4 regions of the Paenibacillus sp. AK121 genome follow, and region 1 is predicted to be linked to each of the others. Evidence: riboswitches for the same ligand, from Rfam matches in the RefSeq annotation. Region 1 holds a riboswitch; each other region holds the start of a gene.
The links. Region 1 has a riboswitch for thiamine pyrophosphate ahead of tenA (thiaminase II). Riboswitches for the same ligand answer to the same signal wherever they lie in the genome.

Region 1 (3,518 bases):
TGCTGCACCGTAAAATGCCAAACCTGCTGTACCTGCGAGCAGCAGGTTGGGTTCAATTGCTGCAAACGCACCCAACACAGAGGTCAGCAGGCAGCCTGTTCCGGTTACCTTCGTAAGCAGCGCGTCTCCGCCACTAATCAATCGTACTTCGACCCCATCGGTGATGACGTCCTCTTTTCCAGTGATGACAACCATGGTATGGAGCGTTTGTGCAGCCCGAACTGCCAGATCGACATTACTGCTGTCAGCACTGTTGCCTGCATCTACCCCTTTAATCTCTCGGACTTCTCCGATTAGATGGGCGACTTCGGCTGCATTGCCTCGCACTAGTGAGATTTTTACTTCTTTTAGGATCCGCAGTGCTGACTCGGTTCTAAAGCTCGTCGCTCCCGCACCAACCGGATCCAGCAGAACTGGAACACCATGAGCATTCGCTGATTGTCCAGCAATGATCATGGCATCTACCAGCTCGCGGTTCAGCGTACCGATATTTAACACGACGGCGCCCGCTATTTTTGCCATATCTGCTACTTCCTCGGGTGCATAAGCCATCACCGGGGAAGCGCCCAGCGCATACAGGCCGTTGGCTGTAAAGTTGGTGACCACCACATTGGTTATATTATGAACGAGGGGGTTGCTATTTTGTACCTTTGTCAGGAGATCCGAATAACTTTGTTCCCATATACTCATCATGTTTATCCTCTCTCATCTCTACTGATTATTCCAAGACCGTAGCGCGCATCTGGACGGGCCATTGTTCCTGCTTATAAGCCATATCCCAGAACATATATTCCAGCTGGCAGCTTAGCATAAAATGCTCAATCATCCGAGCTTGCTCGGCAGCCGTGGCGACATTCGCCCAAGCATCCACACGCTCGCGATATTTGGATGTTACATCTTCAATCTGGTTTCCATAGAAACAAATCCATTCATAGAATGGATGAGACTCGTCCGGTCTTACCTCATCCATTAGCCTGCGCCCAATCTCAAGATATGTCCATGGACATGGCAGCAGCACGGCCATGATTTCTCCAAGACTACCTTCATGTGCGACTGTCAGCATATGGCGGATATAATGATGAGCGGACGGAGCGAGTGGATATCCCTGCATCTCTTCATAGGTGACACCTGCGATAGCACAAAAGTTTTGATGCGGATGAACCTCGCTGTTGAGAATAAAAGAGATCTGTTCGTTAAATACAGCCATATCCTCCCGGCTTGTGCTTTTGGAGATCGCGATGCCGTAAATCCGCATGTAGGCGTTCAAATATTCAAAGTCTTGTTTTACATAGTGAATCAGCTGCTCCCTTGTTAAATTTCCTTCAGCAATACCTCTCACAAAGGGATGCTCATAAATGGCTTGAAAAATGCCATCCGCCTGCCGACGAAGTTCTTGCGAAAAACTCATTTCCCCACCTCCAATAAAAATGGAGAACAAGAAGTCCCGTAAGATACAATTCTCGGAACAACACCAAAAAGCCGCCCCGAAAACTGGAGCGACTTCAACATAGGTTCAATGCGCAAAACACCTGAAACCTTATATACGAAGGCTCCACTTTCCTACGCTAGTACGAACTAGATCAGGTTCAAAGGGTCCAAGATTCATTCTTGTCTCAGCCATAGTGGCTCCCCTAGTGGACTTTCCTATTCTTTTGACTAATACTGTACATTCGTTCCTAGGTTATGTCAAACTGCTTTGATTCCGGTCAAGGATTAATGAGGGTGCTGGATTACACTTTCCACGGCTTTGACCCTTACATATTCCGGTTTCCACATCGCATCCCGAATGGCTTGTTCAATATCTGAAATGTGTGCCTGAGCTACCTGATCCTGAATTGCAGCTTTCGCTACCGCAACCGCAACCGCGAACGAAACATCACGTAATTTTCGGATATGGGGCAGCAGTGCACCGCCAAGTTCATTCGAATCTACGGCGTTGGCAACGGCATCAGCTGCTGCGGTAAACATAGAAGGGGTAATTCTTTTGGCCTTGACCACAATTGCGCCCAGACCTAGCCCCGGGAAGACAAAGGCATTATTCGCCTGTCCAATTTCAAACTTCGTACCGTTATAGGTGACGGGGTCGAAGGGACTTCCAGTAGCAATCAATGCTTTGCCATCAGTCCACCGTATCAAATCTTCAGGTACCGCTTCAGCAAGGTTGGTAGGATTAGACATGGGCATAATGATCGGCCGTTCCACATGCTTTGCCATTTCCTTGATAATCTCCTCAGAAAAGGCACCCGCTACACCGGAAGTTCCAATCAAGATTGTGGGTTTTACCTGACGAATGACCTCCAGCAACGGTATTTTATCATCTTCCGATCGGGCCCATGAGCTGATTTCTTCCTTTTTACGCACATATGGTTTCTGATAATCCAGTACATCTTCCATATCGTCTGTTAATAGTCCACGATAATCATAGGCCCAAAATGCCTTGAATGAATCTTCTTCAGGAAGCCCGTCCTCGATCATTGCACCCCGTATTTGGTCGGCGTTACCGATTCCTGCTGCCCCTGGACCAAAGACAAGTATTTTTTGTTCACGTAGCGGAGTTTTGGTGACACCTACCGCCGAAACAATCGCAGCTAATGTCACTGCTCCTGTGCCCTGGATATCATCATTGAAGGTGAGAATGTTTTGACCGTACTTCCCTATAATGTGTCGTGCGTTCACGCTACCCACATCCTCCCAATGCAAAAGCGCCTTCGGGAATTGTGTTAACGTTTTGCTGATAAAGGTATCAATAAATTGATTATAGGCTTCCCCGCGAACTCGTTTATGGCGGTTTCCGATGTACAGGGGATCATTCAGCAGCTTCTCGTTATTCGTGCCGACATCCAGTACAATGGGCAGCACCCGCCCGGGGTGAATGCCTGCCGCAGCTGTATATACAGCGAGTTTGCCAATAGCAATGTTAATTCCCCCGACACCCCAGTCACCAATCCCCAAAATACTTTCCGAATCCGTCACGACGATCAGGTCAACATCCTCACTACTCAAACCGGTATTATAAAACGCCTGTCCAATACCGTTCGGATTATCTATCGATAAATATACGCCCCCAGGGCGGTTGTACTCATGGCTGTATTCTTGAATGGCGGTTCCTACAGTCGGTGTGTAGACTACGGGCAGCATTTCACTCAAATGGTCGGTTAGCAGTCGATAGTAGAGTACGATATTTCGATTGTGAAGGTCGTTAAGTGAGGCATTTTTACGCAGCATGGTGGGTTGTGCCAAGAATTGCTGATATGCCCGAACGCTCTGTTTCTCCAATGAAAGGACAGTGGGAGGAAGAATTCCTTCCAGGCCCAGTTCTTTGCGTTCTTCTTCTGTAAATGCCACTCCTATGTTCAAAAGAGGGTTTGCTAGCACGTCCTTTCCTCGTAAGGGAGTAGATAATGACCCATCACGATTGACATGGAATGCTTCCATAAAAAGACCTTCTTTCCCTGTATTTTGATAATTATTCATGATGAAAGATGACATGTTGTCCATAGTATGGACATGCAAATTGG
Region 2 (3,518 bases), on a different contig from region 1:
GACGCAAGCCTGCCCATGCACGTACAAAAGAAGCTTCCTGTACACGCGGTAACCAGGCAGATGCACGTGCTAACAACCCCTTTAAGCCTCCTACGGTCACCTCTTTGTCATATTGATGCGGAAGACTTGTGGCACCAATCCAAAGCTCGTTATTCTGTTTAGGCACGAGGTAAATATCGTCAGCATAAATGGTATAATCCAACGGATGATCCTTCGAGGAGACTGCTACCGCTTCGCCCTTGACCGGGTATAGTGGATAATCAAACCCAATTTGTTCTAGCAATTTCAAGCTGTCCAAGCCTGCGGCAATCACGACCTGATCGCAGGAAAAAAATCCACTATCCGTTCGCACACCACAAACTCGACCATCCTGTATGACCAGTTCCTCAGCTTGAGTTCCAGACCATATTGTTGCTCCCAGCACCGCAGCTGCCCCTGCATAAGCACGGCAAAGCTGGACAGGAGACACTTGTGTCTCCTTTGATCGGTAGATAGCCCCAATTACTTGATCTGCCAAGCCCGGAATCCGTCGGGCCAACTCCTTGGCATCCCACCAAATGGGACGATCATCCTCTCGCATATTCGCAGCATTCCAGCGTTTTTGGCCCTCTGCTTCCGAACGAAATGGGGTCACAAATCCTCCTGTACGAAAGTCCACTGAAATACCCGATAAACGTTCCAAATCACAGACAAGGTCAGGGAATGCATCTCGACTTGTACGGGCAAATCGTGCCAGCTCAAGGTCTGCAAACTCTTCACTTTCCGCTGCCAGCATTCCCACCGCTGCTCCTGATGCTCCCTCACCAGGGATCCATCGTTCCAGCATGATCGTACTACGTCCCTCCTTAGCCACATGATAAGCAATGGAACTGCCGATCACACCTCCGCCTATGACCAAGCATTCAGCGTGTCCTATCGCTTTTTTCTCTGTATGTGTCTTTGACATATGTTCCGTGTCTCCTCTCCAGTAAGCATTCTGCTTTCCCTTCGTCTTGTTTTCTTGCTACAGGTCGTGAACTACAAGATCTACCATTCGCCTATATTCCATCGCTGCTGCAACGGGTGACTTTGCTTCCCATATACCAGACATCACCGCAATTCCGCTTGCTCCAGCATGATAAAGCTCTGGAACATGATGGGGTTGTATGCCTCCCAGCGCTATCACCGGAATGTCCGACAATCTGCAAATGCTTTCAAGCTGTGCTATACCCCGCGGTACAAGACCAGCTTTACAATGGGTCTCATATACATGACCAAATAGTACATAGTCTGCTCCAGCCTGCTCGGCGGTCTGCACCTCCTCCAAGGAATGTACAGACACTCCACAGCGTGTACCCTCTGAAAGTAGACTTTTCGCATCCACCACAGATAACCCATTAGCTGGAAGCTGGACAGCTCCTGCCGAGGTAAGTAAAGCTACGTCCACGCGGTCATTTACTACAATTTGCCGCAAAGGAACTTCCTGCTTGATCATGCTACGAGTCAAAGAAAGCAAAGCAGAGGCACCCTTCTGTTTCGAACGTGCGTGTACATAATGAATATAAGGACAAATAGCGGCAGCCACTTGGGGTACATTCACACAGGAGACACTTTCCATCGTAATTACGTGTAATTCGATCTCATTTTCACCTCACTTGGACTAAAGAATATGAACTTGTGTTATAAAAAAATCGTATTAGCTGAATCTATATTGTTGTAGCTCCATATTGGGTAATATCATACGGAGCCAGCCACATGTACCAGCAATAATGAAAGGAGATTATATGTAAATCCGTCTACGGAAACTCGAACAAATGAAGATGAACGAAACGCAAAAAGCCACTTCCCAAAGGAAGTGGCTTGACAAACGTTCAAAATCAAACGGACTATTATATCCGTAAACGTATATCGTTCCTGCGCAAACAAAAGTAAAGAGCTACTACCTTGTTTGTACAGTACTCACTTCCCTACGCTGGCATAACCCAGATCAGGTACAAAGGGTCCGAAATCCATTTATTTCGTCTCAGCCGCATGGGCGGCTCCCCTAGTGTGACTATTTTATTGTATCAGCTAAAGATAGCTTAGCATATTTTCCTAATTCTGCAAACCCCACCTTGTGTGAAATCTGTCAGAACTGGATTTTAGTTAACTTTACTAGACCACTCTTCTACATTCCACGTTTTGGTTACCCAATCCTCGTAAAAGTCCGGTTCGTGGGATACAAGCAATACGGTCCCTTTGTATTCCTTCAAAGCGCGTTTGAGTTCATCCTTTGCTTTGACATCCAAGTGGTTGGTGGGCTCATCAAACAGTACCCAGTTACTCTCACGCATTAACAGTTTACAAAGGCGGACTTTAGCCTGTTCTCCACCACTAAGCGCAGACAAAGGTCGGGTGATATGCTCATTCTTCAAACCACAGCGCGCCAAATGCGCTCGTACTTCATGCTGATTTAAATGTGGAAATTCATTCCATACATCGTCAATCGGTGTAATTTTCTCTGCCTTTACTTCCTGCTCAAAATAAGCGGGCTGCAAGAAATCTCCCTGATAGGTTTTTCCGCTGATCGGAGGTATTTTCCCCAGAATGGTTTTGAGTAACGTAGACTTACCAACACCATTGCAGCCAACAATTGCGATCTTTTCACCACGTTCGATCGTCATGGACATTTTAGGCAAAAGGGCATGAGTATAGCCAATTTCAAAATCAATACCCTCAAAAACTGTTTTCCCGCTTGCACGGGCTTCTTTGAACTGAAAGGTTGGCTTTGCGGCTTCTTCTGGCTTATCAATACGTTCGATCCGATCAAGCTGCTTTTCACGGCTTTTTGCACGACCTGATGTAGATGCGCGCGCTTTATTGCGCTGAATAAAATCTTCCTGTTTCTTAATATATTCCTGCTGCTTCTCATATGCATCAATATGCTGGGCTTTGTTCAGATCCGCCATTTCAAGAAACTTTTCATAGTTAGCTGAATAACGGGTCATCTTAGCAAATTCAAGATGGTAGATTACATTAACGACTTGGTTCATAAATTCAGTATCATGTGAAATTAGGATAAAAGCATAGGGATAATCCTTCAAATATCGCGTAAGCCACTCAATATGCTCCACATCCAAATAGTTGGTAGGCTCATCCAGTAGCAATACATTTGGCTTTTCCAACAGCAACTTCGCAAGCAGCACCTTTGTCCGTTGCCCACCACTAAGGGCTGCTACATCCCGATCCAGTCCGATGGCAGAGAGACCTAATCCATTCGCCATTTCTTCAACCTTCACATCAATGAGGTAAAAATCCCCCATATCCAGTTGCTCTTGAATTTCTCCCATCTGTTCCAGCAGTACTTCCAACTCTTCGGGAGAAGCCTCTCCCATTTTATCCGTAATCTGCATCATTTCCTTTTCCAGTTCCAACAAAGGAAGAAACGCGTCTTTTAATACATCACGTACTGTTTTACCTGGCGTTAGCTTGGTGTGCTGATCCAGATAGCCATAACGTACACGTGGAGTCCATTCCACTTTGCCTTCATCTTTAAGCAA
Region 3 (3,518 bases), on a different contig from region 1:
CAATTCGTCCAATTCGCCCTCCATTGTAGTGTCCAATGGATTCACTTGATACTTGACGCCGGAACGCTGGATGACTTCAATCGCCTTGTCTACATATGGATAAGAGTCTTCGTTATTAGGAGTTTTAGGGATGACTTGAATACTGAGCAATGTGTTAGCCATGCGAATTTCACCTGTCCTTTATTTGGAGTAGTATTGGGAAATAAATTGGTTTAAGGTGGGGAGACCGCTTCGCGTTTCATTTGATCTTACGATCGCTGTTGCCGTGGGATTCTTTGAATAAACTTTAAAGGTAAGAATCCAACAGCAAAGGCGACCACTTCGTTTCTTCAGATTCAAATGAACCGCTCCGCTGCCAACCGCCTTAAAAGCACTTTAGTTTTTTGATAGATTGGGTTGCATTTTTACACATAAGCGCATCTGTTTTTGCGCTTTAGATAAGATGAGACTAAAGAATAAACCAAGAGGAACGAGAACGAAGTGCACGGAATGGTGCTGTACAAGCAAAGCGGTCGCTTTTTTTTGCCCCCCGATTTCTACCCTGCTGAGGCTTTATTCGGGAAATCTGAAGGCGGTGGCGATGGAAAGCACCATCCGTCCGCGTAGTGGCGCTTCGTTCACTTCTTAAGTCGAGTCTTATTTAGTGTTTTTACAAAATGATCAACGCTTGGGCAAGAAGTCGTTTGTGAAGGCCTTATCGACTTCCAAAGGTTTGTTGAGCAGCTTGCGTTCATACATCCAGTCCGAGTAGTTTTTCCATACCTCCGCTTTTTGTACGCCCCATTGCGCGGCATCGTCCTGATAACGCGGGCTTAGCCATTTTTGACTAGCAAGTACCAGTTTTTTGTCCAGCTCCGGCACAGCTTTACTTAAGATATCTGCCGCTTCTTCTGGATGGGCGATAGTGTATTCATAGCCTTGCGCGGTAGCGTCCATGAACGCTTTGACTAGGTCAGGATCATTTTTTATCGTCTGTTCATTGCTCACAATTACAGGTGTATAGTAATCGAGGTTTTTGGAATAATCTTTTACATATAGCATATCCAATGGCTCACCTCGAAGCTTGGCCTCAATCCCGGTCCATGCGTAGAAAATCCAGGCGAAGTCAATATCCCGCTTCACAGCTGTAAAATAGTCTGCATTGCCCATATTGACGATCTTCACTTTGCTCACATCACCTTGGTCTGAATCCATGATGGATTTCATGACCGCTTCTTCTACAGGAGAACCCCAGCCGCCGTAGCTTTTACCCTCGAAATCTTTCGGGCTTTTAATTCCGCGGTCTACCGGGGCTGCGAAGCCAGAGGTGTTATGCTGAATCACCGCAGCGATGGATACGAGCGGCACGCCTTGGATGCGAGCCTGAGTGACGCCTTCTTGATAGCTGATACCAAAAGGTGCAGCATTCGAAGCAACCATTTGGTCGGCTCCGCCTGAGCCTGGTTGAACAATTTGGACATTCAAGCCTGCTTTTTCGTAAAATCCTTTGTCCTTGGCGACATAGAGTCCTGTGTGATTCGTATTGGGTGTCCAGTCGAGCACGACTTTAACATCTTTGAGCCCCTTTGCCGAGGTAGACGTTGAAGTGTCGGCAGCAGGAGCCTCCTTTTGAGATATAGGGGGATTGCCGCCGCAAGCGGTCAGAGTCAGAGCCATGAGCCACAGACTGATTAGACCCAGGCTTAACATTTTCATGCGCTTCATCGTTGTGTTCTCTCCTTTTTAATTACCCGTTATCCGTCCAATCAGACAGCTTATGTTCCCCATTTTCACAAAAATAACATCTGCCGGAATGCTATCTTTCCAACAACTTCATCTTCAACAAAAAAAGCGTCCCGGGATTCCGGGACGCTTGCGCTTGTATATACCAAAGTAAGGGATGTCCTGTTTTAATAAAAAGGCACATCTTGCTTAAGCATTCCTACGCTGGCATTACCCAGATCAGGTTGTAAGGGTCAGTGTCTTGGGACACACTCTCAGCCGGCCGATTCCAGCACCCCTGGCATTGTATGGTTTAATGGGTTCGTTTATTCGGGTTTACTACGACGATTATATGCCTTGAAGGCGGGTCTGTCCAGCTTTAAGGAAGCGCTCACGGTTCATATGCCGAATGACAGGGTACACTTTTACTGTGAGCTTTGATCTGAAAATGAACATGAATCATTCAGATCTGTTCTGGTCATGTTATTTTCAGAACAGCTACACTGTATGTTTAGGAGAGCTGGTGCCAAGTGGCATAGACTCTATAGAATTCTAATTCGTAAAAAGGAGTTGTTGTACTGTGGGTAAAACGGATACATTGGATCGCAGTCAGCTGGAACAAGCCATTGTGAAGGCTTTGGATAACAACAAATTTTGCTCGTTAGGTACGGTAGAGGGCGGAAAACCGAAAGTGCGCTATATGGCCCTTTTTAACGATGGAATGAACATTCATCTGGCGACGGATCGCAAAACACATAAAGTGGAAGAGCTAAAGAACAATCCGAATGCTTATCTGCTGCTGGGTTATGAAGTGGGTGGTACAAAGGAAGTCTTGGAAGTGGAGGCTACCGTCCAGGTTACAGCTGATGAGGGGTTACGCAAACAAGTGTGGAATGATTCTCTGAAAAAGTGGTTTTCCGGACCTGATGATCCCGATTATGTCATTTTAGACGTCAATCCGACTCGTATTGAGTACGTTGGTCAACAAACGGAGCGCCAGGTGTGGACGAAATAGAAACAATATAACAGACAAGCCAGTAAATTTCCAACCTTTTCAGGAGATTTACTGGCTTTTTTTATGCGAAAAATAATTATTTTTTCATAAATATTTTAAGCAAATGACTACTCTTTTGTCTGGCGTTGGATTAAAATAGGAATGGTGGGTTCAAAGCTTACATATATGTGCAAAAGTATGTATATGAGGCATACACCTTAATGAGGAGGGGTATATTTTGTTATTTCGTAAAAATTGGTTTAAAGGGTTTACAGCAGTAGTTGTAGCTTGTAGCCTGCTGGTGTTTTCAGCCGCTCCATCCTGGGCAGCTAGCGACTCTCGCTATAGCGCTACGGTGAATTTGCGGATCATGGAGACAACGGATATTCATGGGGCGCTGATGAACTATGATTACTATTCGGACAAGGAAACCAATGAATATGGCTTGATTAGGACAGCAGGCTTGATCCAACAGGCTCGTAGTGAAACAAGAAACAGCATGCTGTTCGATAACGGTGATTTGCTGCAGGGCAATCCATTAGGCGATTATATGGCCCGCAACAAAACCTTTGAGAAAGAAGGCGGTATCCATCCGGTCTATAAGATGATGAACTTGATGGGCTATGATGCGGCTACTGTCGGCAACCACGAATTTAACTACGGTCTCGACTTTCTGGACAAATCGCTCAAGGGAGCTGATTTTCCTTACGTAAATGCGAACGTTTATGTTGATAAAGGGGGTCAAGCTACTAAAAATTATTTTACCCCCTATCAGATTCTTGATAAAACAGTAACGGATGAGAAGGGCGAAGAGCATACACTC
Region 4 (3,518 bases), on a different contig from region 1:
GGGCATAATGCGCCAGATCATACATGGGAATCCAGCTTTCTTCACGGTTGGCTCCATAGCCATGACTGAAAATAATGGTTTTCCGCGATTGATCTGCCGGGATATACCAGCCTTGTACCATGCGGCTACCATCCTTGGCTGGGAAGCTGACTTCCTCATAAGGCATACCTTTGGCCTGCATCGGATTAGAGTATAATGGCGCGACGGTGGGATTCGTAAGCACCCAGGCGATGTAAGCATGCAAGGCAATAAAACAAAACAACAGGAAAAATACGACCGACAGCAGCAGAGCAATCACAACGTGCTTGAACCGCAGCATACGGGGATTAAAGAGTGGGGTGGACGGCTCCTGAACAGCGGTCTGTAGCTGAGCGTTGCGCTGGGATGTCGAAATCATGTAAGAGCCTCCTTATATAGAATTGATCTTCGAATCATAAAATTTAGGTATAATTCCACTTGAAAATAGTAGGGTATGTCCGTATAGATACCTATTATCGTATGATGGGTATTATCCAAAGTCAACGTCTGAACCGGAAAAGTAAAAATGATGCAAAGAATTGTCGATGTTTGTTCTTGTTCTGTAATATGGTTGTCACAAAAACATCGGTTTACAGTAGCCGCGACTATTCTATATAATTTATGTAACCATGTTTCATAGTGTGAAACGAATATGGATACAAGAGGAGCGGTTCACGATGGAAGACCGTAAATTAACCGTCCGCGCTGTAGAGCGTGCACTTGATATACTGCTGTGTTTTACCGCAGAATCTGATCTTGGTCTAACGGAGATTGCCTCCCAAATTGGTCTACATAAAAGCACCGTTCATCGTCTTTTGACTACGCTAGAGGATCGGGGATTTGTCGTTCGGAATACCGAAACGGAAAAATATCGGCTTGGTTTTCGCATATGGGAGCTGTCGACGCATCTGTCCCAAAGCGATGAGCCGGCGGTGTTGTTACAGCCTGCAATGGAAGGACTGCGTGATCGCTTAGGGGAGACGGTCAGCTTGTACCTGCGGGATGGAAGCATGCGTATTCGCATACAAGCCGTGCAGAGCAATCAGGCGATCCGCAGGGTTGCTCCCGTGGGAGCGCGTATGCCGCTGGCTGTGGGAGCCTCCAGCAAGGTGCTGGCGGCCTTTATGCCGCCACAGGAGCTGGAGGTACTGCTAAGCAGTGAAGAATGGCCTCCCTCGGTAGATCCTGAGGTATATAAAGCCCAGCTGCAGGACATTCGTGAGAAGGGGTATGCGACTAGCTATGAAGAACGTGAGCCAGGAGCTGCGGCTGTGGCCGCGCCTATTGTGAACCGAAAGGGACAGGTCGCGGCGGCTTTATCTGTATCCGGCCCGGTCAGTCGACTTGCACCCGAGACGCTGCATGATTTTGCTCCGGTTTTGATCGAAGCAGCTAAGGAAATGGGGCTTATGCTCCCGTAACAGTAATCAATACAAAAGGAAATCATACAAGGGTTGCCAAAGCTATAAATTTAAAGTAGTCTGATAGAGATGGCGGATGTCTGTTATAGCCGCCAATTCATGTGAATAGAAAGTATCACAGTTACTGGGGGAGCCTGTAATGCGGGCTGAGATGGAATCGGGCAAGATTCCGGACCCTTTGCACCTGATCTGGATCATACCAGCGTAGGGAAGTAATCGGCCATTGAAATGTATACGCAGCTGCTGTCTGCGGTGACGCATAGGGTTTTATTCCATGTGCGCACTGTCTGGATAGCTGCCTCGTTTGATTAGCCGGTTCCCTAGGGAACCGGCTTTTTTGCATAGATCAGCGCCACCCTCGGAATGGTTCCGGATCGGTGTGTCACTTCAACGATACGGGAGGAATGGACCATGAAATCGATGGAAACCGAAGGAACAAAAGAAACAGGAGTGAAATCAACAGCAGTAGAGAAGACAAGTACGGAGCAAGCCAGTAGGGTTAATTCTTTCCCAGGGAGCCGCAAGGTGTATATTCAAGGTTCTCGGCCGGACATTGCCGTGCCAGAGCGTGAAATCGCACTGCATCCCACACATACGCCGCAGGGAATAGAGTATCATGAGCCACTGCGTGTGTACGATACCAGCGGTCCGATGACAGATGAAGCCTATCAGGTGGATATTCGTCAGGGCTTGCCACCATTACGGCGAGCTTGGGCACTGGAACGGGGGGATGTGGAGGCTTACGACGGCCGCGCCGTCAAGCCGGAGGATAATGGACTGAAACCCGGCTCCAAACGGGAAACAGTGGAATTTCCCGGCGTGACCAACCGTCCGCTACGGGCTTCACAAGGACGCACTGTGACGCAAATGCATTATGCGCGGCAAGGGATCATTACGCCTGAAATGGAATTTGCGGCGATCCGTGAAGGAGTGGAGCCCGAGTTTGTGCGGCAGGAGTTGGCGGCTGGACGAGCCATTTTACCTTCAAATATCAATCACCCGGAAAGCGAGCCCATGGTCATAGGGCGCCATTTTCACGTGAAGATCAATGCAAACATTGGAAATTCCGCGGTTACGTCCTCCATCGAGGAGGAAGTGGAGAAGATGACCTGGGCTGTACGCTGGGGCTCAGACACCGTCATGGACCTGTCCACAGGCCGTAATATCCATACGACACGCGAATGGATTATTAGGAATTCACCCGTACCGATTGGGACGGTGCCGCTATATCAGGCACTGGAAAAGGTGAACGGCGAAGCAGAGAAGCTGACGTGGGAGTTGTATCGAGACACACTGATTGAGCAGGCGGAGCAAGGAGTGGACTATTTTACAATTCATGCGGGAGTATTGCTGCGATATATACCGATGACGGCGAATAGAATGACGGGAATTGTATCCCGGGGCGGGTCGATTATGGCAGCCTGGTGCCTTGCGCACCATCAGGAGAACTTTTTGTATACGCATTTTGAAGAAATCTGTGAAATTATGAAAACCTACGATGTGGCCTTTTCTCTCGGGGATGGTCTGCGTCCGGGTAGTATCTATGATGCGAATGATGAAGCACAATTTGCAGAGCTGGAGACGTTGGGCGAGCTAACGCAAATCGCATGGAAGCATGATGTCCAGGTCATGATTGAAGGGCCGGGACATGTCCCTATGCACAAAATCAAGGAGAATGTGGATTTACAAATGGAAATTTGTAAGGAGGCTCCCTTTTATACTTTAGGGCCGCTGACGACGGATATCGCACCAGGATATGATCATATTACCTCAGCTATCGGGGCGGCCATGATCGGTTGGTTCGGGACGTCCATGCTGTGCTATGTTACGCCGAAGGAGCACTTGGGTCTGCCGAACAAGGATGATGTCCGCGAGGGAGTTATTACCTACAAAATTGCCGCACATGCTGCCGATCTGGCGAAGGGCCATCCACGTGCACAGCAGCGGGACGATGCTTTGTCCAAGGCGCGTTTTGAATTCCGCTGGCGCGATCAGTTCAATCTTTCGCTTGACCCTGAGCGGGCCTTGTCCTACCATGATGAAACACTACCGGCAGAGGGGGCCAAGGAAGCACACTTT

Region 2: another riboswitch for thiamine pyrophosphate. It lies ahead of KSP24_RS06280 (thiamine phosphate synthase); the one in region 1 lies ahead of tenA (thiaminase II).
Region 3: another riboswitch for thiamine pyrophosphate. It lies ahead of KSP24_RS22305 (ABC transporter substrate-binding protein); the one in region 1 lies ahead of tenA (thiaminase II).
Region 4: another riboswitch for thiamine pyrophosphate. It lies ahead of thiC (phosphomethylpyrimidine synthase ThiC); the one in region 1 lies ahead of tenA (thiaminase II).

The regions. Positions count from the first base shown of each region.
Region 1 covers NZ_JAHPJM010000006.1:92,733-96,250, reverse strand. The annotation lists gene thiM (hydroxyethylthiazole kinase) at 1-693, opposite strand, end outside; gene tenA (thiaminase II) at 719-1,408, opposite strand; TPP riboswitch at 1,541-1,643, opposite strand; gene KSP24_RS12840 (NAD-dependent malic enzyme) at 1,714-3,435, opposite strand.
Region 2 covers NZ_JAHPJM010000003.1:8,598-12,115, forward strand. The annotation lists gene thiO (glycine oxidase ThiO) at 1-946, opposite strand, end outside; gene KSP24_RS06280 (thiamine phosphate synthase) at 1,004-1,597, opposite strand; TPP riboswitch at 1,927-2,035, opposite strand; gene KSP24_RS06285 (ABC-F family ATP-binding cassette domain-containing protein) at 2,121-3,518, opposite strand, start outside.
Region 3 covers NZ_JAHPJM010000016.1:62,116-65,633, forward strand. The annotation lists gene KSP24_RS22300 (MTH1187 family thiamine-binding protein) at 1-162, opposite strand, end outside; gene KSP24_RS22305 (ABC transporter substrate-binding protein) at 661-1,704, opposite strand; TPP riboswitch at 1,902-2,011, opposite strand; gene KSP24_RS22310 (pyridoxamine 5'-phosphate oxidase family protein) at 2,282-2,716, shown strand; gene KSP24_RS22315 (bifunctional 2',3'-cyclic-nucleotide 2'-phosphodiesterase/3'-nucleotidase) at 2,934-3,518, shown strand, end outside.
Region 4 covers NZ_JAHPJM010000014.1:31,520-35,037, reverse strand. The annotation lists gene KSP24_RS21015 (alpha/beta hydrolase) at 1-397, opposite strand, end outside; gene KSP24_RS21010 (IclR family transcriptional regulator) at 696-1,439, shown strand; TPP riboswitch at 1,556-1,667, shown strand; gene thiC (phosphomethylpyrimidine synthase ThiC) at 1,851-3,518, shown strand, end outside.